One region of the uncultured Spongiibacter sp. genome, then DNA from elsewhere that is predicted to be linked to it. Evidence: predicted binding sites of a transcription regulator. Region 1 holds the regulator's gene; each other region holds the start of a gene.

Region 1 (5,938 bases):
AGCACTTCGCGAATCACGCGGTCCGGAAGTTGCTGGAGTATATCGGCGATATCGTCGGTTTCGAGGCCCTCGGTGATCGCGGCGACTTCCTCGGCATCCATGTGCCGCAGGAACTGACTCTGCACCTCGTCGCTCAGGTGCTGGAGAATGTCACCCTCATTTTCGGTATCGACAAGTTGCCACAGCACGCCCCGTACTTTTTGCGGTGTTGACTCAATAAGGTGGGCGGCATCGACGGGAGGCAGGCCGTTGAGCATACGCCGAATTTGCAGAAACGCGCCGGAGCCCAGAGCTTCATTCAGTAGCTCTAGGCGGCTTTCAGCTTGGGGCTTTTCTGCGGTTTGGGCCATATAGCTCTCTGCGTTGCGTTCGGCTTTCTGCTGGATAGCAGTCACACAGTGTGGCGAGAATTATCCTTTAATCTTCGCTGGGCAACAATTGCAGACGGGCGAAATCGCGCTGAAATGCGCAGTATTTGATTTATTCGCCTTCGTCAAAGCGGCGTTCGATCAAGTCGACGAGAGCGTCCAGGGCTGCTTGTTCGTCTTCCCCTTCGCAGCGAATGTGCAGTGTCATGCCTTTGCTGGCCGCGAGCATCATTACCGACATGATGCTTTTTCCGTCGACCCATTGCTGCCCCGCCGACACCTGAATGCGAGAGGCAAATGCGGTGCTGGTGGTTACGAATTTGGACGCAGCACGGGCGTGAAGGCCGAGTTTATTGATGATAGGAATTTGGATTTCTTGCATCGCCTTGTCCAGCCCAGGTTAGTGCTGAAGTTCGCGGTGGCGAACTTGCAGGCCAGGACAGGTGTCGCGAAGCGCCTTAGCCAGCTTTTCGGCCATGTATACTGAGCGATGTTGTCCACCCGTGCAACCGATCGCGATGGTGAAGTAGCTGCGACCGGCAGATTCTATCTCAGGCAGCCAGCGCAGCAGGTAAGTGAGTATGTCGCTATACATCTGTTGGACTTGCGGCTGGGCATCGAGGAAGTGCTGAACGGCCTCGTCGCGGCCGCTGAGGCTGCGCAGTGCCTCGTCCCAGTGAGGGTTGGGGAGCATGCGCAGATCGTAGACCTGGTCGGCATCAATGGGTAGGCCGCGCTTAAAGCCGAAGGACTTTAGTTGTAGTGCCATGCGGCTAGCGTCGACGCCGAGAACGCGGTCACGTATGGTGGCGCGCAATTGATGCACAGTCATGTCGCTGCTATCTATGGTCAGCGATGCCTCGGCGACAATGGGCTCCAACAGCGCAGACTCTTGCTTTATCGCGTCGCTAAGCGGCTGGGAGTCGGTGCTCAGTGGATGCCGTCGACGGGTCTCGCTAAAACGCTTAATGAGCTTGTCGTCGCTGGCATCCAAAAAAAGAATACGCAAGCTGGCCAGGCTTCGAACTTGTTTGCACAGTTCTTGGAAGCGGGCGAGCTCCGTTTGTGAGTTTCTCGCATCGATACAGACAGCAACCTGCTGATGAACTTTCAGTGTGCTTTGAGAGAGTTCGGTAACGAGTGCGGGTAGCAGTGACACCGGCAGGTTGTCGATGGCGTAGAAACCTTCGTCTTCGAGCTGGTGCAGCGCCGTGCTTTTGCCCGAACCTGAGCGGCCGCTGAGAATAATAAGCTTCACGCCTAGCTCGCTACCGCACGTTCATAAAGACTGCTGTCGCTGTCTGCGCTGCGAAGCTGCTGGCGGAAAGCGTCATCGTTGAAGGCGTTGGCCAAGCTTGCCAACACTTTAATGTGTTCGTCGTGTGCTTCGGCAGGAACGATCAACGCAAACACTAAGTCCACGGGTTGATCGTCTATCGCTTCGAAGTCGATAGGCTCGGCAAGTTTAAGCAGCATGCCGGTAATTTCGGTGCACTGCTGGCTGCGACAGTGGGGAATCGCAACCCCGTGCCCGATACCTGTGCTTCCGAGTCGCTCGCGGGCGAGCAGTTCGTTGAACAGTTCGTCGGCGTTGAATTGCGCATTATCCTCACTGACAAAAATAGAAATTTGTTCCAGTAGGCGTTTCTTGCTGCCCACAGACGTACCGCAGTGGGTACGTCCGGGGCTGAGTATTGAATCAAGGGTCATGTTTACGTTTCCGGAACATCCCCGGGCCTTTAGTGGCCCAGGTTTTTCTCCTTGTGTTTAATAAGCTGGCGATCGAGCTTGTCGGTGAGGCTGTCGATGGCCGCGTACATATCCTCTGATTCACAGGTGGCGAACAGATCGGCGCCAGCCACATGTACGGTGGCTTCAGCTTTTTGAACCAGCTTTTCTACTGACAAGGTAACGTCGGTATTGGTGATATTGTCGAAGTGCCGTTGCAGCTTGGCGAGTTTGTTGTTGACGTAATCGCGAAGTGCCGGGGTAACTTCAACATGGTGACCACTGACGGTTATTTGCATATCTTGCTCCTTCATCGCTGAGAACATCCGGCGCCTCCCGGCGCGTTGTTTGGGCCTTTTGGGGCCTTATTAGACCAGTCTTTTCCGTTCGTTAGAGGGCGGAATGACTAGTGATTCCCTGTACTTTGCAATGGTTCGCCGGGCAACTTTGATGCCTTGCTCGGCCAACAGTTGGGTGATTTTGCTGTCGCTTAGCGGTTTTTTGGGATTTTCTGCGGCAATTAATTTTTTGATTAGTGCACGAATCGCCGTGGAGGAGCATTCTCCTCCGGTATCGGTCGAGACGTGGCTGGAGAAAAAATATTTGAGTTCGTAGATGCCTCTCGGGGTATGCATATATTTTTGCGTGGTAACCCGTGAGATCGTCGATTCATGCATGCTCACTGCATCGGCGATATCGTGGAGCACTAGCGGTTTCATCGCTTCGTCGCCGTACTCCAGGAATCCGCGCTGGTACTCAACAATCTTGGTGGCGACTTTCATCAGTGTTTCGTTGCGGCTCTGCAGACTTTTAATGAACCAGCGCGCTTCCTGGAGGTTGTCGCGAATATAGTCTTTGTCGCTGCTGGTGCCGCTGTCTTTGGCTAGCGATGCGTAGTGGCTGTTAATTTGTATTTTCGGGGCGATGTCCGGGTTTAACTCAACCAGCCAGCGGCCTTCTTTTTTGCTGACGAATACGTCTGGTACCACATACTCCGTTTCGTCGTTACCCACGCAGTCACCAGGAGTGGGGTTCAGCGTTTGAATGAGTGCCAGGGTGTCGCGCAGTTGGTCTTCTTTTAGCCGGCAGCGGCGCATGATTTGGTTGTAATCACGGTTGCCGAGCTGCGGCATATGCTGCTCGACAATCTGCAGCGCTTCAGTCAGGTATGGGGTGTCTGGGGAGAGCTGTCGAAGTTGAATCAGCAAGCATTCTTGAAGGTCCTGGCCGCCAACACCTGGGGGGTCAAACTGCTGGATGAGGTGAAGGACGGCATTCACTTCTTCTATTTCGATATCGTCGTCGTCGAAGGCGTCCACCAGCTCTTCGGGGCTGACGGTGAGCCGCCCTTTTTCATCGATCGCGTCGATGATGGCATCAGCGACGATGCGATCAAGTTCTGAAAGCCGGCTGAGGTTGAGTTGCCAGCGCAGGTGGTCCTGGAGCGACTCTGAGCTGCCGTGGCGATAGTCATTGTTGTAGTCGTCGTCGGCGCTACCGGCCGTGGAGGAGCTAGGTGCGGAGCTTTGGTAGACGTCTTCCCACTGGCTGTCTACCGGCAAATCTTCGGGGATGTCGCTGCGCTCGGCCCATTCACTGTCAGCGTCGTTGCTGGGCGCCTCCTCAGCAGAGGTCGTTTTGCTGTCAGCCTCATTGGCGTTACTTTCGCTCTGGCTGTTGCTGCTCTGGGGTTCCGGGCTGTCGCTGTCTTCCTCTACTTCCAGCAGGGGGTTGGAGTCCAGTGCCGACTGAATTTCCTGTTGAAGGTCGAGGGTGGAGAGCTGTAATAAACGAATCGCCTGTTGCAGCTGGGGCGTCATGGTCAGCTGCTGACCGACTTTTAGCTGGAGCGATTGTTTCATAGGCAATGACTTCTACTACAACCATACCTGAGGGATTAAATGCCGTTATGTAGCCATAAACGACGATGCTTCAGGGTCAGTGTAGTCCCGCAGCCGCACCGCTGCAATAGGCGTTTAAAGCAATTGCTGTGCCGATTTTTTGATCAAAGGGTAAATGTGTCGCCGAGGTAGATGTCCCGCACGATTTGGTTGTTGAGCACGGCCTCGGCATTGCCCTCAGCAACGATGCGACCTTCGCCAACTATGTAGGCTTTTTCGCAGATATCGAGGGTTTCTCGCACGTTGTGGTCGGTAATTAGGACGCCGATGCCGCGCGCCTGCAGGTGGCGAATAATCTGCTGAATATCGTTCACCGATATGGGGTCTACCCCGGCAAAGGGCTCGTCGAGCAGAATAAAACTGGGCTCGGTGGCCAGTGCTCGTGCAATTTCTACTCTGCGCCGTTCCCCGCCCGAGAGCGCCATACCCGGCGATTGGCGAATATGGGCAATGTGAAATTCTTGTAGCAGTGCATCGAGCTTTTCTTTGCGTTGCTTGCGGTTCAGGTCGCTGCGGGTCTCCAATATCGCCATGATGTTGTCAGCGACGCTCAGCTTCCGAAATATGGATGCTTCCTGAGGGAGGTAGCCGACGCCGTGTTTGGCCCGACCTTGGATGGAAAGCGGTGTCAGGTCTTTGTCGTCGAGCTGAATGCGGCCGCGGTCGGCGTTGACGATGCCGACGATCATGTAAAAACAGGTTGTTTTTCCCGCCCCGTTGGGACCCAACAAGCCGACTATTTCACCGCTGTTAATACTCAGGGAGACGTCTTTGATTACCTCTCTGCCTTTGTAGGCTTTAGCGAGGTTGCTGGCTTTCAATACGGGCATGTTAGCGGGGAGTCTCCGGGGTGTCGGGGGTGGTGCTTGGAGCAGGGCTATCGGTATCACTCACGCCCTGCTGAGGCTGTAGGGTCATTTGTACCCTGCCATCGAGTTTGTGGCTGCCGCCATCGGCAATGACCATTTGCTTGCGCCCGCTGTATACAATGCGATCGCCACTGATCTTGGAGCCCTGATGTCGGATGGTGGCATCTTTTTGCAGCAGGATTTCCTCGGCATTTAGGCTGTATTCTATGAGTCGGGCACTGGCGACCACGACGCCTTCCCCGGCGCGGGGTTGTTGCTCAAAATGGGCGGGGCTGCCATGGGCAATAACCTTGGTTACTTTTCTGTCAGCCTCGACAATAATCAGCTTGTCTGCGCGAATAATCAGGCTGCCCTGCGACATATTGACGTTGCCCGTGTAAATGCCGCGATTGTTTTCATAGGTGGCTTTATCTGAGCTGAGGTTGATGGCCTGGCGGCGGTCATCGGGCAAGCCGTGCACGCTGCTGGCGAGGCAGAGCAGGGCGCTAATAGCGAAGGTGCGTAGATTATTGCGGTTCATAGTGTCCTTTTACCTTCGCGAGCAGCTCGACTTTCTCGTTAACGAGGTCGGCCGTCATGCCCTCCGACTGGGTTTCGCCATTGGGTAGTTGCAGTCGCAGTGGCTGATCCGTTGCTACCAGGCTTTGCTCCAGGTCAATGCTGAGTTGCTCTGTGTGGATTTGTGCTTCGCGAATTAAGTCTTCAACAACAACACTGCCACGCAACTGCAGTTGTTGGCCATTTTGTGACAGTGTGCCGGTAATGGCTTGCGCCGTCCACGGCCGCTGCTCGCCGATATTGCCGATGTAGAAGGGCTGATTGAGCTGGATGTTGCCCGAGGAAATCATGCGTTCGGCACTGTCGGCGCGCCAGCGGTATGCCACATTGCCGTCTTGGCGATATTTCAAGCCTTCGATGCCCTGTAGGTGGGAGTCAACATCGGGGATGGCTTCGAAGCTGTCAGTCAGGCTCAATTTCCCGCTCTCACTAAATTGCGTGAGGTAGATCACGGTGCCCGCGATAGCGGCCAGTACCGATAGGACCGATGCAGCGTTGATATTGAATGACGGCG
Region 2 (5,938 bases), on a different contig from region 1:
CATTCGCGCAATGACCAGCCCTGGCTGGCGCCAAAACTCACCCGCATCCGGCTGAAGGCCACCCTCAACCATGCGCAATAATGTCGACTTTCCGCAACCATTGCGCCCAAGCAAACAGACGCGATCACCATCATCCAGCTGGATATCAGTGTTATCCAACACCGTCTGCTGGCCAATGCTGTGTTGCAATTGAGTGCCGCGAATTAAAGGCATATAGTGGTTTCCATGGGTATTAAGGTTAACTGCCGCGCCATATCGCTGGCCGGAAAAGCAGGTGCACAAGGATGATAAACAAGACGATTGGCACGCGACTCTTCGCGCTGCTTGTTTCAATTGGCGCTGCATCATGCTGGGCGGATAATGCCCAGTTGAACGAGCAGCGGCAAGTATATCGTGAAGCCATGGATGAAATCAGCCGCGGTCGCAGCGAACAGGCCGAGCGCCACCTTCCCGCACTCGCCAACTACCCGCTGCTCCCCTACGTTGAACTGGAGTTGTTAAAAGCACAGATTGGCGACGTTGCCAGCGGCACCATCGACTACTACCTACAACAATACCGCAACACGGTTGTTGGCAGCCGTATTCACATTGCCTGGCTGCACCAGCTGCGTCGCGCGGGCGACTGGCCGCAATTTATACGTTACTACCGCAAAAAGCCTATCAGCAGCCTGCGCTGCGCCTATATTAGCGCCCTCCGACATACCGGCGATAACGCCTTAGCGGACAAAGAAACGCAAAAACTATGGCATACCGGACACTCGCTGCCCACGCGTTGCGACGGCGTATTAGATCAGTGGCTAAGCCGCTTAGCACCACAGGAACGCCACCAACAACGCCGCCAACGAGCGCGCATGGCAATTACCGCCGGACAGCACAATCTAGCGATCTATTTACTTAAAAACGTACCGGGCAGCGATGATGCGCTCGCGCTGCTTAAGCAGCCCAGCCTGCTCTATACCCGCGGCTTCGAGTTGTCGGCCAACGACGAGAACCGCCAGCTGGCATTGCTTACCCTGCGCCGCTTGGCGAAAAGCGATTTCGAGCGTGCAAATACGCTCTGGCACCAACTAGAGCGGGAATTGTCTTTCAGTAGCCAGCAAAACTACGCGCTGCGTGACGCCTTCGCCCGGCAAATTATCGCCAGCGACGCGGAATACGCCCGGGATTGGATTAACGCCAATGACCCCGCCTTTGAAGACCCCTACCTCACCGAGTGGCGCGTAAGGCTCGCGTTAAAAGATGGCGACTGGGAGGCAGTACACCACTACATTGCCCTGTTGCCGGCCAAACTGCGCCAGCAGCCAGACTGGCAGTACTGGTGGGCACGTGCCGACATTGAAAAGAATCAGCGATTCACACCCGAAGCAGAGACGCGACTTAGGGCCATGGCGACTGATCGCGGCTACTACAGTTTTATGGCGGCCGATTTATTGAATCAGGAATATCGCTTGGGCCACCAACGCAACCTCGACCCCAGCTTGGTGAGCGAAGTACAACAACACAGCGCCATTCTGCGTGCGCGCGAGCTGTACTGGCACGGCGCAACAACCACAGCCCGACTTGAGTGGCGCCAGGCAATGCGAAGCTTGAACACCGCAGAACAAATCGCGGCGGCGCAACTTGCTTTGGATTGGCAGTGGTCTCACCAGGCCATCGCCACCGCTATTCAAGCGGGGCAATGGGACGATTTGTCTCTGCGCTTTCCCACTCCCTACCAAGCGGTCTTTGCGCGTATCGCCGAGAAAGAAAATATCGACTTGAAATGGATATACGCGATCGCCCGACAAGAAAGCGCCTTTGCCAGTGATGCCCGCTCCCCCGTTGGTGCCCGCGGTTTAATGCAGCTGATGCCCGGCACCGCTCGCACCCTTGCACGACAAATGGGGCGCCCCGTCCCCCGTGGTAAGGAGTTACTGGAACCCGACACCAACATCGAAATGGGCGGCTTTTACTTGGGCCAGCTACTCAAGCGCTTCAACGGCAATCGCATTCTCGCCACCGCCGCATACAACGCTGGCCCGTCCCGCGTGGAAAGAGTATTGATGCGCCAAGACAGCAATATGCCGGCAGATATCTGGATAGAGAATCTACCCTACGGCGAGACCCGTGAGTACATCAAGAATGTGATGGCCTTTAGTGTGGTGTACGGCAAAAAGCTGCAACTGAGCAAACCTATTCTGGCTCAGCATGAGCGGCGGATCAGCCCTTTCGAGGAGCTTCAAACGCCCTGAGCTAAGCCAGCACCTCAACATCGTCGCCAAGGGTTATCCGCCCTTGGGCGCGCTGAATCACATTCTGCCCAAAAATGATATTTTTTCCCTCGCTGCAGTGTTCACGCAACAGCGAAAAAACAGCCTTTTCACGCTCGCCTGTCTGCGGGTCAATGGTCGGAATCGCGCAGCGTGTGCAGGGCTTGACCACATCGAAAATAACATCGCCGATACGTAATTGCTGCCACTGCCTTTCCGCAAAGGGTGGCGCGCCGTCAACAACGAGGTTGGGCCGAAAACGCGCCATCGCCAGTGGCTTACCATAGCCTTCAGATAAGGCATCAACACTCTGCTGCAGGCACAGCAAAAAGGGGAAACCGTCGGCAAAGCTGACTCTGTCACCGCGCTGAGCATAAGCGGTATCGACCTGCCGGTGAAAATCATCGGCCATATAGCACAGTCGTACCTCCACCCCGAGCCGGCGGGACAACCACCGGGCAGCTTCATCACCACCGTCCACGGCCGAACAGCGGTCCTGCCAAACAACAACCATGTTATGACTGCCAGTGGGTTGCATCACCGGCAGAGAGTCGCCGCTGCTCAAGTCTTCCAGGATAATGCCGCCATCGATTTGCCTTGCATGCAGTCGGCACATCTGCGGCAACTGCCTTTGGCTAAGGAATTGGCCACGGTGGTCAACAACCATCCAGCGCCGATCGCCATGCGGCCCCCAATCACTGACATCAAGCGTCGAAAGGGACTCTCCGGCCAACGATTTTACCGGATAGCGCCACAATCCACTTACTTGCACAACGCCTCTCCCTCACTGACAAAGGTCACAACGGCAGCGCTATCAAACGGCCACTGCAACTCCCTGTCGCCATCGCCTAATACCGGGATACGCTCCCCATAATCGGCAATCAGGGCATCACTCTCAGCGATATCCACCACTTCTATCTGCCACTGCGGATGGCTGGCAAGCAAGTTAGCCAGCAGGGCTTCAGCTTGCTCACACAAGTGGCACGCCGAGGTGCCATACAGAGTTAATTCACGCATACTTGGTCCAAAAAAAGCCCGGCAACTGCCGGGCTCCAGGTCAGGTGTTAGACCATTATAAGTCGTATCCGACCTCGTTGTGGCCAGTAATGTCCAAACCTTCCGATTCCTCATCAGCGGTAACGCGCAGGCCAATCAACTTATCAACCAGTTTAAACAGCGCAAAACTCACTACCGCGGTATAGGCAAAGGTCGACCCGATACCAATAAGCTGCACTTTCAGCTGCTCAACAATTGTCACGCCCTCGGCCAAGCCTTGACCACTGAAAACCCCCAGCTCACTGCTGGCAAAAATGCCGGCGAGGAAGGTACCGAGAATACCGCCAACACCGTGCACGGGGAATACATCCAGTGAGTCATCAATTTTCAACACTTGCTTGATCCACAGCGTGCAATAGAAACAAATAACGCCTGCGCTCAAACCAATCACCACCGCGCCCGCCGGACCAACATACCCCGATGCTGGCGTGATGGTACCGAGCCCAGCCACCATACCGGTCACAGCGCCCAGCGCACTAGGTTTACCGTAACGCCACCATTCGACCAGTGACCAGGTAAGGCAGCCGGTTGCCGCTGACAGGTGTGTGACCAGCATTGCCATACCGGCGTCGCCATTGGCCGCCAGCGCGCTACCGGCGTTGAAGCCAAACCAACCCACCCAGAGCATTCCCGCGCCGGTGAATGTCATCGTTAAGTTGTGGGGCGGTAAAGCAACATTGCCAAAGCCATTACGCGGCCCCATTACCATCGCCGCTACCAGCGCGGCCACGCCGGCGGTAATGTGCACCACAGTGCCCCCGGCAAAGTCGAGCAGCCCCATTTGGCCGAGCCAGCCACCACCCCATACCCAGTGGGTAATGGGCGCGTAAACGGCCAGCAGCCACAGTGCCGAAAACAGCATCACGGCAGAAAAGCGAATACGCTCAGCAAAACCACCCACGATGAGTGCCGGTGTAATAATGGCGAATGTCATTTGGAACATTACGAACACCGTCTCGGGGATATCTCCCACCAAGCTGTCTTCCCCTACTCCGGCCAGAAGAACACGGCTGAGACCGCCGACAAAGTCGTTGCCATCAGAGAACGCCATGCTGTAGGCCACGGCAAACCACAACAGCGAGGCCACACAGGTGATACTAAAGCACTGCATCAGCACACTGAGGATGTTCTTACTGCGGACAAGACCGCCGTAGAACAGTGCCAGCCCGGGTAAGGTCATGAAGAGAACCAACGCCGTGGACGTTAAAATCCACGCCGTATTCGCGCCATCGGCTTCTGCAGCGAGGCTGCTTTGCGGCAGCAATGCTGCCAATGCAACAAAAATGGGCAGAGCCGCCCGAACGACAGGAATTTTCATTTACTTTTCTCCAAACTTGCGCAACAAAACGCACTATTTATAAGCACAATCCAGCGAAGCAGCACCGTTAAGGTGCATGTTGACGCTAATTCGCAATGACATCGAATTAGCCCTCCCTCACCAGAAAGATATTTTTCGTTTAATTTCAAATAGTTATCAATTTTCGGCGACGACCGCGCAGTGTTGCCCGCGCCGTTAATGACCACCGAAAGAGACCGCTGCCCCGCTTAAAAGCAATATCCATGCCCAAAATGGGGCGAGCGCACCATTTTCTTGCAAATTCGTTTTCAGTGACGGAGCGCGTGATAGGCCGAGGCATTCAAGCCCAGATAACGTAGAATAGGCCGCCAACAACGATAACAAGGGAGAACAGTGTGTTTTCCAAACCAACTGCCAGAGTCTTAGCGATTTTGGACTTGTTTATGAGCCACCCCAGCAAAGCCTACGGCTTAACCGAGCTGACGCGCATACTGGGCCTGAACAAGGCCACCTGCCACGCCATATTGAGCACCATGGCCCGCTACGGCTTTCTCGCCCAGGACAGTCGCAGTAAAGCCTATCGCTTGGGGCCAAGCATCGCCGCCGCCGGCATGTCAGCCTTTGCCCAGTTTCCCGTGCTTGAAGTGGCTCGCCCGCGACTGGAGGCGCTCAGTAAAGAGCTGCAGCTGGGCTGCGGCCTGATGGGACGAAGCGGCGACCAGCTCGTGCTGCTCACTAATTACGGTATCCCAGAGCGCCTGGAATTCCCTTTCCACCAAGGCCTGCGTCTGCCCAATGCCGCGCCATTAGGGGCCGCTTTTATCGCCTGGTCGTCACCGAACAAGCTGCAACAATGGTTAGATAGCGCTCAGGCACATTTGCCCGAGTGGGATGAAAACCTAGATAAACGACTGCGAATTTCCGTTATTGGCATACGTGCTCGCGGTTTTGAAGTGACATTGATTAGCGAGGCAGAGGCCGCGCTGGAGCGGGAATTAGCCAAACCGAAAGAAAACTGGAGCCTTGAGGAAGTCGCTGAGCACGTGCAGCACTACCGGGAGTCGCTGTGCCGCAGCCACTACCACCTTGACCGTATTGAAGAGGGCCGCCAGTACCAGGTCGCCAATATTGCTGTGCCTATCTTCGCCAGTGGTGAAGAGCCGGAACTGGTGATTTCAGCGGGCAGTATTCGCCGCCCCGTGTCGGCGCAGGACATCCTTGCCATCGCCGACCGCCTAAAACTCGCGGCTAAAGAAATCAGCGAAGCCGCCACCGCAACCTTGAGCTACCCCCAGCCTGACCAGGATCCGCCGACCGCATGACCGAAGATCGCAAG
Region 3 (5,938 bases), on a different contig from region 1:
AGGCCAGTGCCCCGGAATGGGGGCGTTGTTATTGAGTGGGCGCTAATTGGGCGTTGTATATGGCGTGGCGCGGTGCTGCGCCGCTGAGGCTGGCCCCGCGATGGCGCGCGCGACCGCCGCTATTGTCTTAGTGTGCACCAATTTGGTGCTTTGTGTATAGCTTTGCTGGAGGGTCAGTTGTTTGGCCAGTGGGCCACGACTGAAACAGTGTCTCGACTCAGCTTTTCCCCGTTTGGGCCGAGGACTTCTGCGCTGATTTGGTGCCGGCCGCGGCTCAGGCGCTCAATGCGTGCAGAGGTGGCGCTTCCCCGGCTAAGGGTTTTGCCATTGACGGCGATGCGCAGGCTTTCGTCGCCGCGCAGGGGGCGCTGGAGCTTTACATTAACGGCGGTGGGAATGCGGCCATTGGGGAATACCTGGCCGTCGCGCGGCTGGATTATTTGTACCTTGATTGAGGCCGGTACGGGGGTGGCATGGCGGTCCAGCTTGGCCGGTGGTGGCGGCGACACAGCCGGCGTGGTGTTTACCGGGGGTAGATCGACCGGGCTGCCGCCGTCGCGGGGAGAGTCACTGTAAACGGTGCGACCCTGTTCGTCGGTATGACGATAGATTTCTGCATGCAGTGGGCTGCAGAGTACGCTCGCTACGCAAATAAGGCTCAGCAGACGATACATAAAAAGCCCTCGCTATCACTTTTCTGTAGTGTGCGACGAGTTGATAGGCGCGGCAAGGTTTAAAAAAAGACAGGCAAAAAAAAGCCCGCCGAAGCGGGCTTTTTCGCACAAGGCGTATTAAACGCTGTAGTACATGTCGAACTCAACGGGGTGAGTTGTCATGTTCAGGCGCTCGATTTCCTCAGACTTCAGCTCGATGTAAGCATCGATCATGTCGTCGTCGAATACGCCGCCAGCGGTCAAGAAGGCGCGGTCTGCATCCAGTGCTTGCAGCGCTTGCTCCAGGCTAGACGCAACAGTCGGGATTTCAGCCGCTTCTTCTGCAGGCAGGTCGTACAGATCTTTGTCTGCCGCATCGCCAGGGTGGATCTTGTTCTGGATACCGTCAAGGCCAGCCATCAGCAGGGCCGCGAAGGCCAGGTAGGGGTTCGCAGAGGGATCTGGGAAGCGAACTTCTACGCGGCGTGCTTTCGGGTTAGTGATGAATGGAATACGGATAGACGCTGAGCGGTTACGTGCTGAGTAAGCCAGCATAACCGGTGCTTCAAAGCCGGGAACCAGGCGCTTGTACGAGTTAGTAGAAGCGTTAGCAAAGGCGTTGATCGCGCGAGCGTGCTTGATGATACCGCCAATGTAGTACAGAGCTGTTTCAGACAGGCCGCCGTAAGCGTCGCCAGTAAACAGGTTTTGGCCGTCTTTGCTCAGTGACATGTGCACGTGCATGCCGCTACCGTTGTCGCCGACAACAGGCTTGGGCATGAAAGTAGCGGTCTTGCCGTAGGCGTGAGCGACGTTGTGTACGCAGTACTTAAGTACCTGTACTTCGTCAGCTTTTTTCACAGCAGAGTTAGGGCCAACACCGATTTCACACTGACCAGCAGTACCTACTTCGTGGTGGTGTACTTCAACTTCCAGACCCATGTCGGTCATTGCGTTGCACATTGCTGCGCGCAGGTCGTGCAGGCTGTCGACAGGTGGTACGGGGAAGTAACCGCCTTTAACGCCAGGACGGTGACCGGTGTTGCCTTCTTCGAAGCTGTTGCCAGAAACCCAGGCGGCTTCGTCAGAAGAAATCGCGTAGCTCGCGCCTTCCATTGCCACTTTCCACTTCACGTCGTCAAACACGAAGAATTCGGGCTCGGGGCCAAACAGAGCGCTGTCGGCGATGCCAGCAGAGCGCATGTAGTCTTCAGCGCGCTGAGCGATAGAGCGTGGGTCACGGTTGTAGCCCTGCATAGTAGAAGGCTCAACGATGCCGCAGCGAATGATGATAGTGGGCTCGTCGGTGAAGGGGTCGAGAACAGAGGCCTCGTCGTCTGGCATGAGGATCATGTCTGACTCGTTAATGCCTTTCCAGCCTGAGATCGATGAGCCATCGAACATTTTGCCTTCTTCGAAGAAGCCCGCGTCGATTTCGCTCACCGGCATGGTGACGTGTTGTTCTTTACCTTTAGTGTCGGTGAAGCGCAGGTCCGCCCACTTCACGTCATTATCGGCGATTAACTTCAGAGTGTTCTCTGACATTCTTAACATCCTCCAATATAGAGTCTTGTAGTCGATTCGGCGTGGCCGAAAGCAGTGGCGATTATAGGTTCATTGCCGCGTGCCGCATAGCGACATCTGCATAGAACCGAAAGTAAACACGCATATGCGCTGCGGGCCGTAGCGCCGCTGTTTCTGTTCAAAATTTATAGAGCAATATGCGTGCCATATTTTTGTGCTGGTTTTTTGTTCAAAATCCGAGCGAAAAACCCACTTTGCCTGAAAACTGTGCGTTTTGCCAAAAAGTGCGCACCAATATAGTGCTTTGGTGTTTCATTTTGGTGCGTTGTCGGGGTTTCTGCGGAGCTGAAGCGTTTTAAGTGAACCGCTATAATGCCCGCCCAGCTATCTCCGTGGTGCCACAATGAAGTTCATCGTAAAGCTCTTCCCTGAAATTATCATCAAGAGCAAGCCTGTTCGCAAAAAGTTCATCAAACAGTTGCGCGATAACCTGCGCAAGCTGCTGATCCCGATTGACCCTGAACTCCATATCGTTCGTGAATGGGACCGTATCACTATTGAAACCCAGTGTCGTGCCGACGCCGATATTGCGGCGATATTGGCAGTGTTGGGCAATACCCCGGGCATTGCTCATGTCGTCGAGGTGGCGGAGTACCCCTTGGTAGATGTGCACGATATCTATGAAAAGGTCCGGGACGCCGTTGGCGATAGCTTGCGTGGTAAAACCTTTGCGGTGCGCTGCAAACGCACGGGTGATCACGAGTTCAATTCCAATGAGGTTGAACGCTACGTCGGTGGTGGCTTAAATCAGTATTCAGAAACGGGTGGGGTGAAGCTGAAAAACCCCGATGAAGTGGTGCGCGTCGAAGTCCGTCACAATCAGTTCTTTGTTGTCAGGCGACGCCACGAAGGGCTGGGTGGCTACCCCATCGGCACCGTCGACTCCGTTGTTAGCCTGATTTCCGGTGGCTTTGATTCCACGGTGTCCAGTTACATGACAATGAAGCGGGGCATGCGCACGCATTTTTGCTTTTTCAATCTCGGTGGTCGTGAGCACGAGGTGGGGGTGAAAGAAGTCGCGCTGTATCTCTGGCAGAAGTTTGGTGCGTCGCATCGCGTGAAATTTATCAGCGTGCCATTTGAAGATGTTGTCGCCGAAATTTTGAAGAATGTTGAGAACTCACAGATGGGGGTGATTCTCAAGCGCATGATGTTGCGCGCTGCCGAACAGGTTGCGGCGGAGCTGGAGGCGCCAGCGCTGGTGACTGGTGAGGCGGTGTCTCAGGTGAGTAGTCAGACGCTAACCAACCTCTCTGTGATCGATCAGGTGACTGATACCCTGGTGTTGCGCCCGCTGATCACCACCGACAAGTTGGATATTATCAATACCGCGTCCAGAATTGGCACCGAGCAATTTGCCGCGAATATGCCTGAATACTGCGGTGTGATTTCTGTGAAGCCCACCACGCGCGCGCGCCCGGAGCGGATTGCTGCGGAGGAAGAGAAGTTCGATTTTTCAGTGCTTGAGCGCGCGGTTGCCAGTGCCAAATATATCAACATCGACAAATTGGCAGATGAAGAGGTCAGCCATACCGAGGTCGAGGTGCTGCCGATTCCCTTGGCTGACGCCGTGGTGCTGGATGTGCGCCACCCCGATGAAGTTGACCGCAAGCCGCTCAAGTTGGAACGCAATCGCGTGGCGTGCATGCCCTTTTATGAATTGCATAAGCGCTGCGTTGAGCTCGATCGCGACACGGTCTACCAGCTGTATTGCGACAAGGGAGTGATGAGTCGTCTGCATGCTGCACACCTGCTTGAGCAGGGTTACGACAACATTAAGGTGTATCGCCCCTCATGACTATCTACACGCAACCGCCGTTATTTGATGTCGAGATAGCGCCTCGCTGGGCCGATCAAGACAGCCTGGGGCATATCAATCACGTGCAGTACTTCTCTTATCTTGAAGAGGCGCGAGTGCACTGGCTGCGCTCCGAGGAAATGCTAGCCCTGGGCGGCTTTCGGCTTGTGATTGCGGCCATCGCTTTGAATTACCGGCAGGAGTGGCGGCACGGCCGATCGCTGCGGGCGCGCGCCTGGGTTACGCGCGTGGGGAACAGTAGCTTTAGTTTGCGGCAAGCGCTATTTAGTGACGATGGTGAGCAGCTGGTGGCAGAGGGCGATGCCACCCTGGTACATGTGAATGAGGATCACCGGCCGGAGGCTATTTCTGCTGCTGCCAGGGCCGTACTGGCGCGGTCGCTGATCGAAAGCTAGCGCTTTTGCCGCGTCAGGGCGTAGCCAAATTGAAGTTATACAGTTTGAAGCGTTGATCTTGCAGGGTCAGCGTTGCGGTCATGATCGCGCTGCCGTTTTCGAAATAAAGCTTGCTGCTGTAACTGAGTCGCGGCGAGTCTGCAAAGAGAGATAGGGCGCCACTCAGGCGAGAAAAGCGCAGCTCATCCATGCGCTGATATTGCCCTAAATGCTGGTATTGCGCGCTGAGTGCAGCCAGTTGCTTATCATTGACTTGCGCCAGTGTTTCGCGGCTGAGCTGGGCGCGCAGCGCTGCGGGCTGCCAGCTCGAAATGCTGCTCAGTGCCGTGTCTAAATAACTGCGCGCGGGCTCGCCGTACTGCTCTTCGACTTGGCTGCTGTAGTAATACAGGCCACCAAAGGCAATGAGACCAACCAAAATAAAGCTGCGGAGCAGGGTGCTGTTCACAAGTGATCCTAAATGAGGTGCTAGCGGTATCAGTGGCGCATAAGCCAGCCGAGTAGGCCCAGGCTGTGCAGGAACACCGCGATAATGCCCAGTGGCGCAATGTAGCGCAACAAAAAGCGCCAGGCTTTGAAGACCTTGGCGTGCAATATGCCGGTTTCGTCGAGCACCCGGTCGCCAGGCATCAGCCAGCCGACAAATACCGCGATTAACAGGCCGCCAAGCGGCAGCATAACGTTGGCCGTCAGGTAGTCCAGGGCGTTGAACACGGACTCGTAATGAATGCTCGCGATGCCGCCCAGCCATGCGATACCGGCCAAGCCGAAGGTGGATACTGGCCGCTTGACGCCGTGCTTTTCCAGCCACGCGACGCCCGGCTCAATAAGGGAGATCGACGAACTGAGTGCGGCGATGCTCACCAGCGTGAAAAACAGGGTGCCGAAAAAGATGCCGCCGCTCATGTTGGAGAACGCGATCGGCAGTGTGACAAACATCAGCCCTGGCCCTTGGCCCGGTGTTAAGTCGTTAGCGAAGACCAGCGGGAACATCGCCATGCCCGCCAATAGGGCAATAATGGTATCCAGTGCGGCGATCGTCATGACGGTTTTACCGATGGACGAATGCCCGGGAAAGTATGCGCCGTAGGCCATGATGGCGCCCATGCCAAGGCTCAGGGTAAAAAAGGCGTGCCCCATCGCTACCAGTATTGCCTCGCCGTTTAGGCGGCTAAAATCCGTGTCGAACATAAAGTGCAGCCCGGCTTCGAAATCGCCGTTTACTGCGCTGTAGCCCACCAGTAGTAACAGGAAGAAAAACAGCATGGGCATCAAAATGTCGACGGCCTTGCCGATGCCCTGTGTGACCCCTGCTGCCACAACGCCGGCAGTGAGCACGCAGAACACGCTGTGCCAAAGCAGCTGCTGGCTGTTGCTGGCGAGTAAGCCGCTGAAATTGCTCTCGATTTGTGCCGGGTCTAAATTGCTGTAAGTGCCGCCGATACTCTGTGATACGTATTCCAACGCCCAGCCAGCGACAACGCTGT
Region 4 (5,938 bases), on a different contig from region 1:
GTGAGCTAGTCTGCAACCTCAACTCGAAAAGGAGTGGTGTTTTGCACCTGGATGGTGGACTGAAATTGAGCATAGCCCAGCGCAGTAGCGCTGGGCTTAAGCCGTTTAATGAGGACAGTCTCGGCGCGCGAGTGCCCGAGGGTTCACTGCTGACGATCAAGGGCGCCGTCGCGGCTATTGCCGATGGTGTGTCGGCGGCCGAGGCGGGCAAAGAGGCGGCGGAAAGTTGCATTACCGGCTTTCTGAATGACTACTTTTCAACGCCCGAGTCATGGTCAGTGAAGCGCTCCGCGCAACAGGTATTGAATGCATTGAATCGCTGGCTGTTCGCCCAGGGTCAGGGCTATGCGCAGGCGGAAAAGGGCTATGTGTCCACCCTGAGTGTGGCGGTATTTAAGTCCCAGCTCGCCCACTTGTTCCATGTGGGGGATAGCCGCATATACCGGCTTCGCGACGGCGCGCTGGAGCAGCTAACGCGCGACCACGCTCGGCGAATCTCTCCGGAGCACGCGTATTTGACCCGGGCAATGGGGCTGGACGTCAATCTCGATGTCGACTATCGCTCAGTCGATATCTGCTGTGGGGACCTGTTTTTACTTTCTACCGACGGTATTCACGACGTGCTGCCTGACGAGCAGATTCGCCAGCGCCTTGCCGAGGCGTCCGGTGCGCTGGAGCCCACCTGCGAGCAGTTGATCGACGATGCATTGGCCGCGGGCAGCAAGGATAACCTCAGTTGTCAGCTGCTGCGTGTAGAGGCGCTGCCGCTGGCCGATGCCGACGATGTTTATCAGCAGCTGAGTGCCTTGCCATTCCCGCCGCCGCTGCCGCCGGGTGCCGTGGTCGACGGTTTGCGTATTGAAGAAGAGCTTCACGCCAGCCCGCGCAGCCAGTTGTATCGGGTTGTGGATACTCGCAACCAGCGCCAGTTAGTGATGAAAACACCGTCATTGCTGTACTTGGATGACCCGGCCTACATCGAGCGCTTTGTGCTGGAGAGCTGGATCGCCAAGCGACTGGAGCATCCGGCTGTTGTGTCGGTGGTTGAACCGCCCCAGCGTCCAAGCTGTTTGTACTACCTTGCTGAATATATTCCCGGTCAGTCGCTGGCGCAGTGGATGGCCGCGCGCGACCGATCGGCCGTGAGTGAGGCGGTGGCGGTGCTTAGTCAGTTGGCCAAGGGCCTGCAGGCTATGCATCGGCGCGATACCCTCCACCAAGACATTAAGCCCGACAATGTAATGATGGACGGTGACGGCAGGGTGCGCATTATCGACTTTGGCAGCTGTCATGTGGCTGGCTTAGCTGAGATCGCGGTGCCGTTAGAGCGTGATCATATTCTGGGTACCGCGCAGTATTCAGCGCCGGAGCACGTATTGCGCAAACCGCCGAGTGCGCGGGCTGACCAGTTCTCCCTGGCCGTCGTGGCCTTTGAAATGCTCAGTGGAACCCTGCCCTATGAGGGCAAGTTGGAGCAGTGCCGCAGCGCCGGTGATTACTCGCGCCTGCAGTACGTCTCTGCCAGTGATTACAACCCGCATATTCCGTATTGGATGGATCGCGCGCTAAAGCGTGCGTTGAGTATTAACCCCGACCTGCGGTATCACGACATCGCAGAGTTTATGCACGATCTTCATCACCCCAACCCCAGCTATCAGGTCAGGGAATTTCAGCCCTTGGTTCACCGCAACCCCCTGCGGTTTTGGCAGGGGGTCAGCGCCGTCTTGCTCGTGGCGCTGCTATGGAGCTTGAGCCGATAGCGAAGGGCTTTTGCTGGGCAGCGTGGCGGCATGCAGTATTGTGGTGCGCCAAACCAGTCGTTTGCACACGTTTACAGGCAATATTTTAGGGCGCGGTCGTCTTGTAATGAGGCACCGCTAAAGACGCGTCGTCGTGTTTTGGGGCGGCGCTGGCTTTCGAGGTTTTTTGAGCGAGTTATTTTTCGCTAACGCATTGAAAATTATAAAAATAAATTAATTGTTTTGATCTCTTCGCGGCTGGCATACCGCTTGCTAAATCTTCCTGCGATGGGCGATGTCGCCCAAACCGAATGCCCACAATAATAGGTGTTAGAGATAAACGGCGTTCTCAATTCGGCCTGATGGTCGTGGTGCTGCCGGCCTTGTGTCGGCCGATAAAAAATAGTGTAGGAGAGAACTGCATGAGAGTTATTGCAAACGCCGTACTGCTAGGAGCCGTGGCGGCAACCTTGCCAGCCACCTCATTTGCCGATTCCCTTGCCGACGCGTTGGCAAACGGCAAGGTGTACGGTGACTTTAGGCTGCGTTATGAAGCGGTGAGCCAGGACAATGCCCTGGATGATGCCAGTGCCCTTACCCTGCGTAGCCGGCTGGGATATCAGACCGCCGCCTATCAGGGTTTTTCCGCGCAACTGGAGTTTGAGGATAGCCGCATCGTCGCGGGAGAGGGCGAGTTCAGTGCGCCGCCAGCCGGGTATAAAGCCGGGCAGCACTCGGTGATTGCCGACCCGGAAACAACCGAGCTGGATCAGGCCTTTCTGCGCTACCAGCACGGTGGGCTAACGGCCAAATTAGGACGACAGGTTATCACCTACGATGGCCATCGATTTGTCGGGCACGTGGGTTGGCGTCAGGATCGCCAGACCTTTGATGGCATCTCACTCAACTATCAAGCCAACGATGCATTGTCGCTGAGCTACGCCTACCTGGGGCAGCGCAATGGCATCTTTGCCGAACAGGCGGATAAACAGGCTAAAGATCACCTGTTAAACCTGCGTTTCAACAGTGCGGTGGGCGCGGTGACGGCCTATTCCTATTTGTTGGAACTGAATGAGGCGGGCGAAGACCGTCTCGATACCAGTGGTGTGAGCGTGAAGGGGGCGAAGCCCCTGGCTGAGGCAAAGCTGCTATACCACGCTGAGTTCGCTCGCCAGCGGGCCGACACGCCGCTGCTCGATGCCGATGCGGAGTATATGCTGCTTGAAGCCGGGGTCGCCGCCGCGGGTTTAACCGCGAAAGTTGGCTACGAGGTGCTGGGCAGTGACGACGGCAGCTACGGCTTTGCCACGCCCCTAGCGACGCTACATAAATTCAACGGCTGGGCCGATATTTTTCTCAAAACACCGGCCGGCGGTTTAGTTGACCGTTACGCCTCGCTGGGCGGCAGTCTTGCCGGTGGGAAGTGGGCGCTGATTTATCACGACTACCGCGCCGACGATGACGCCGCGGGTGCCGATGCCTACGGCAGTGAAGTTAACGCGGTGTACAGCCGAAAATTTGCCAAACACTATTCGGTGGGAGTGAAGTACGCCGCCTACTCAGCCGATGAGCTGGCAGTCGATACCGATAAGTTATGGTTTTGGTTGGGCGCGGCGTTTTAACCCTGTTGCGCTCGCTTTTGCGCAATGTCATAGCCGGCCTCTGGCCGGTTTTTTTATTGCTTGAGCGTATTAATGGTAGGCGCAAGCCAGCCGTAGAGCTTACTCGGGTGCAGTGATACCATGCCCAGCTAAATTCGACGGCCGAAGCACGAGCAATGCATATTCATATCCTTGGTATCTGCGGAACCTTTATGGGCGGGTTGGCCATTCTTGCGCGCGAGCAGGGGCACCGCGTTACCGGCTCTGATGCCAATGTGTATCCGCCGATGAGCACCCAGCTCGAAGCCCAGGGTATTGCGCTGATGGAAGGCTACGACCCGGCGCACCTCGACCCCGCGCCGGACCTTGTGGTGGTGGGCAATGCCATGTCGCGGGGCAACCCGGCCGTGGAATATGTTTTAGAAAGAGGTTTGCCCTATACCTCGGGGCCGCAGTGGCTGAGCGAACATGTGTTGCAGGGGCGCTGGGTGCTGGCTTGTTCCGGCACACACGGCAAAACCACCACCAGCAGTATGTTGGCGTGGATATTAGAGAGTTGCGGCTATGAGCCGGGCTTTTTGATCGGCGGTGTGCCCGCCGACTTCGGACTGTCTGCGCGTATCGGCAAGTCGGACTTCTTTGTGATCGAAGCCGATGAGTACGACAGCGCTTTCTTTGATAAGCGCTCCAAGTTTATTCACTACCGTCCGCGCACCTTGATCATTAACAACCTGGAATTCGATCACGCCGATATTTTTGATGACCTGCACGCCATTCAGCGTCAGTTTCACCACGTGGTGCGCACCGTACCCGGCAGCGGCCGCATTATCACCCCGGCGAGCGTGCCCGCTATTGAAGAAACCCTGGCAATGGGTTGCTGGAGTGAGCGCGAGCAGCTGAGCGTTAGCGGCGATACTGCCGAGTGGCAGCGTGGTGAATGCAGTGAGGACTACTCGCAGTTTCGCGTGCTGCATCAAGGGCAGGATCAGGGGCAAGTGTGCTGGCAGCACACCGGCGAGCACAATGTGGCCAACGCATTGGCTGCCATCGCGGCGGCGCGGCATGTCGGTGTCCTGCCAGCTGACAGTATCGATGCGCTCAGTCAGTTCCAGGGCGTGAAGCGCAGAATGGAGCTGCTCGGCTGCGTAGACGGCGTGTCGGTCTACGATGATTTTGCCCACCACCCCACCGCCATTGAAACCACCTTGCAAGGCCTGCGCGGTCGTGTGCAGAAAAACGGGCGAATTATTGCCCTGATAGAACCGCGCTCGAATACCATGCGTATGGGCATCTACAAAGACCGCCTAGCAGCCTCGACGGCCTCGGCAGATCGCGTTATTTGGTATCAGCCACCCGGACTGGACTGGTCGCTTGACGGCGTGATCGCCAACAGTCCCGTGCCCGCCGAGTTAAGTCGCGACCTCGATGCCTGTCTCCAGCAGCTTGTCGCCATGCTGCGCAGCGGTGACCACGTGGTCATCATGAGTAACGGTGGCTTCGGTGGTATTCATCAGCGCCTGATGACGGCGCTTAATAACAGGGCCTAATTATGAAAGCGGTAACCTTGGCAATGACCGGCGCATCGGGCGCGCAATACGGTTTGCGCCTGCTCGAATGCCTGCTGGCCGCGGGCTGCCCGGTTCACTTTATGATCTCCAAGGCGGCGCTGTTAGTCGTGGCAACAGAAACCGACGAGCCCCTGCCAGCCAAACCCCAGGCCCTGCATAAACATCTGGTGGAGCGCTTTGGTTGCCCGCCCGATCAGTTGCAGGTGCACGGGCCGGAAGATTGGATGGCCGCCGTGGCCTCGGGCAGCGGCGCGCCAACCCGTATGGTGGTCTGCCCAGCAAGTACCGGCACCCTGTCAGCCATTGCCTGTGGCGCCAGTAATAATTTAATTGAACGCGCCGCCGATGTTGTGCTCAAAGAGCGGCGTCAGTTAATTTTGGTGACGCGAGAGATGCCCTTGTCGAGCATTCATCTGCAGCATATGCTCAGCCTCAGCCAAATGGGCGCGACCATTATGCCGGCGTCGCCAGGCTTTTATCGGCGCCCGACAAGTGTGGATGAGATCGTCGATTTTGTCGTCGCGAGAATATTGGACCACCTCGACGTAGCGCAAACGCTGCTGCCGCGCTGGGGTGAATAACGGCCGTTACCGGCCCGGACGCAGAGACCCTGCGCCCGATAATGACAATAAGGAAACACCATGACTGGGCGGCTTGCCAACGCATACCAGACACTGATTCTCCGCAATGCTACCTGGGTGTTGCTGCTGTTGATGGCGGTGACCGGATTCCTGGGTAGCCATATACCCGCGATGAAGCTCGATGCTTCCTCCGAGGCTTTGGTGCTGGAAGGGGATACGTCGCTGGAGTATTTCCGCGAAATCAGCAAGCGCTACCAGACCGAGGACTTCTTGCTGGTCACCTACCAACCCGAGGGCGACCTGTTCGCGCCCCAGCAGCTGGAAACCATCGCCAAGCTGCGCGATGACCTGGCGAAGCTGCCGCGGGTGTCGAGCATTAATTCTATTCTCGATGTGCCCTTGTTGCAGAGCCCGCCAGTGAGCCTGGGTGATGTCACTGCGGGTGAGAT

What was found. Region 1 encodes sigma-54, which starts transcription at its own class of promoters, with help from an activator protein. Its sites were predicted from a motif close to TGGCACANNNNTTGCNNT; they were not measured.
Region 2: the regulator sigma-54 is predicted to act here: its motif matches at 4,854-4,871, upstream of ABNS66_RS14820 (ammonium transporter).
Region 3: the regulator sigma-54 is predicted to act here: its motif matches at 2,367-2,384, upstream of glnA (glutamate--ammonia ligase).
Region 4: the regulator sigma-54 is predicted to act here: its motif matches at 1,999-2,016, upstream of ABNS66_RS05545 (alginate export family protein).

What each region holds. Positions count from the first base shown of each region.
Region 1 is NZ_CAXGPO010000025.1:17,685-23,622, reverse strand. Features, by position in the region: gene mgtE (magnesium transporter) at 1-350, opposite strand, end outside; gene ABNS66_RS11390 (HPr family phosphocarrier protein) at 481-750, opposite strand; gene rapZ (RNase adapter RapZ) at 769-1,626, opposite strand; gene ptsN (PTS IIA-like nitrogen regulatory protein PtsN) at 1,629-2,078, opposite strand; gene raiA (ribosome-associated translation inhibitor RaiA) at 2,108-2,395, opposite strand; gene ABNS66_RS11370 (RNA polymerase factor sigma-54) at 2,465-3,958, opposite strand; gene lptB (LPS export ABC transporter ATP-binding protein) at 4,102-4,827, opposite strand; gene lptA (lipopolysaccharide transport periplasmic protein LptA) at 4,829-5,386, opposite strand; gene lptC (LPS export ABC transporter periplasmic protein LptC) at 5,373-5,938, opposite strand, start outside.
Region 2 is NZ_CAXGPO010000047.1:13,334-19,271, reverse strand. Features, by position in the region: gene ABNS66_RS14840 (ATP-binding cassette domain-containing protein) at 1-213, opposite strand, end outside; gene ABNS66_RS14835 (transglycosylase SLT domain-containing protein) at 285-2,231, shown strand; gene ABNS66_RS14830 (MOSC N-terminal beta barrel domain-containing protein) at 2,233-3,021, opposite strand; gene ABNS66_RS14825 (glutaredoxin family protein) at 3,012-3,266, opposite strand; gene ABNS66_RS14820 (ammonium transporter) at 3,322-4,623, opposite strand; gene ABNS66_RS14815 (helix-turn-helix domain-containing protein) at 4,998-5,924, shown strand; gene ABNS66_RS14810 (RNA methyltransferase) at 5,921-5,938, shown strand, end outside.
Region 3 is NZ_CAXGPO010000005.1:82,116-88,053, forward strand. Features, by position in the region: gene ABNS66_RS04305 (DUF4124 domain-containing protein) at 174-674, opposite strand; gene glnA (glutamate--ammonia ligase) at 792-2,198, opposite strand; gene thiI (tRNA uracil 4-sulfurtransferase ThiI) at 2,581-4,035, shown strand; gene ABNS66_RS04320 (acyl-CoA thioesterase) at 4,032-4,451, shown strand; gene ABNS66_RS04325 (hypothetical protein) at 4,465-4,899, opposite strand; gene ABNS66_RS04330 (sodium-dependent transporter) at 4,929-5,938, opposite strand, start outside.
Region 4 is NZ_CAXGPO010000007.1:78,672-84,609, forward strand. Features, by position in the region: gene ABNS66_RS05535 (NarK family nitrate/nitrite MFS transporter) at 1-9, shown strand, start outside; gene ABNS66_RS05540 (bifunctional protein-serine/threonine kinase/phosphatase) at 66-1,760, shown strand; gene ABNS66_RS05545 (alginate export family protein) at 2,162-3,361, shown strand; gene mpl (UDP-N-acetylmuramate:L-alanyl-gamma-D-glutamyl-meso-diaminopimelate ligase) at 3,517-4,887, shown strand; gene ABNS66_RS05555 (flavin prenyltransferase UbiX) at 4,890-5,489, shown strand; gene ABNS66_RS05560 (MMPL family transporter) at 5,550-5,938, shown strand, end outside.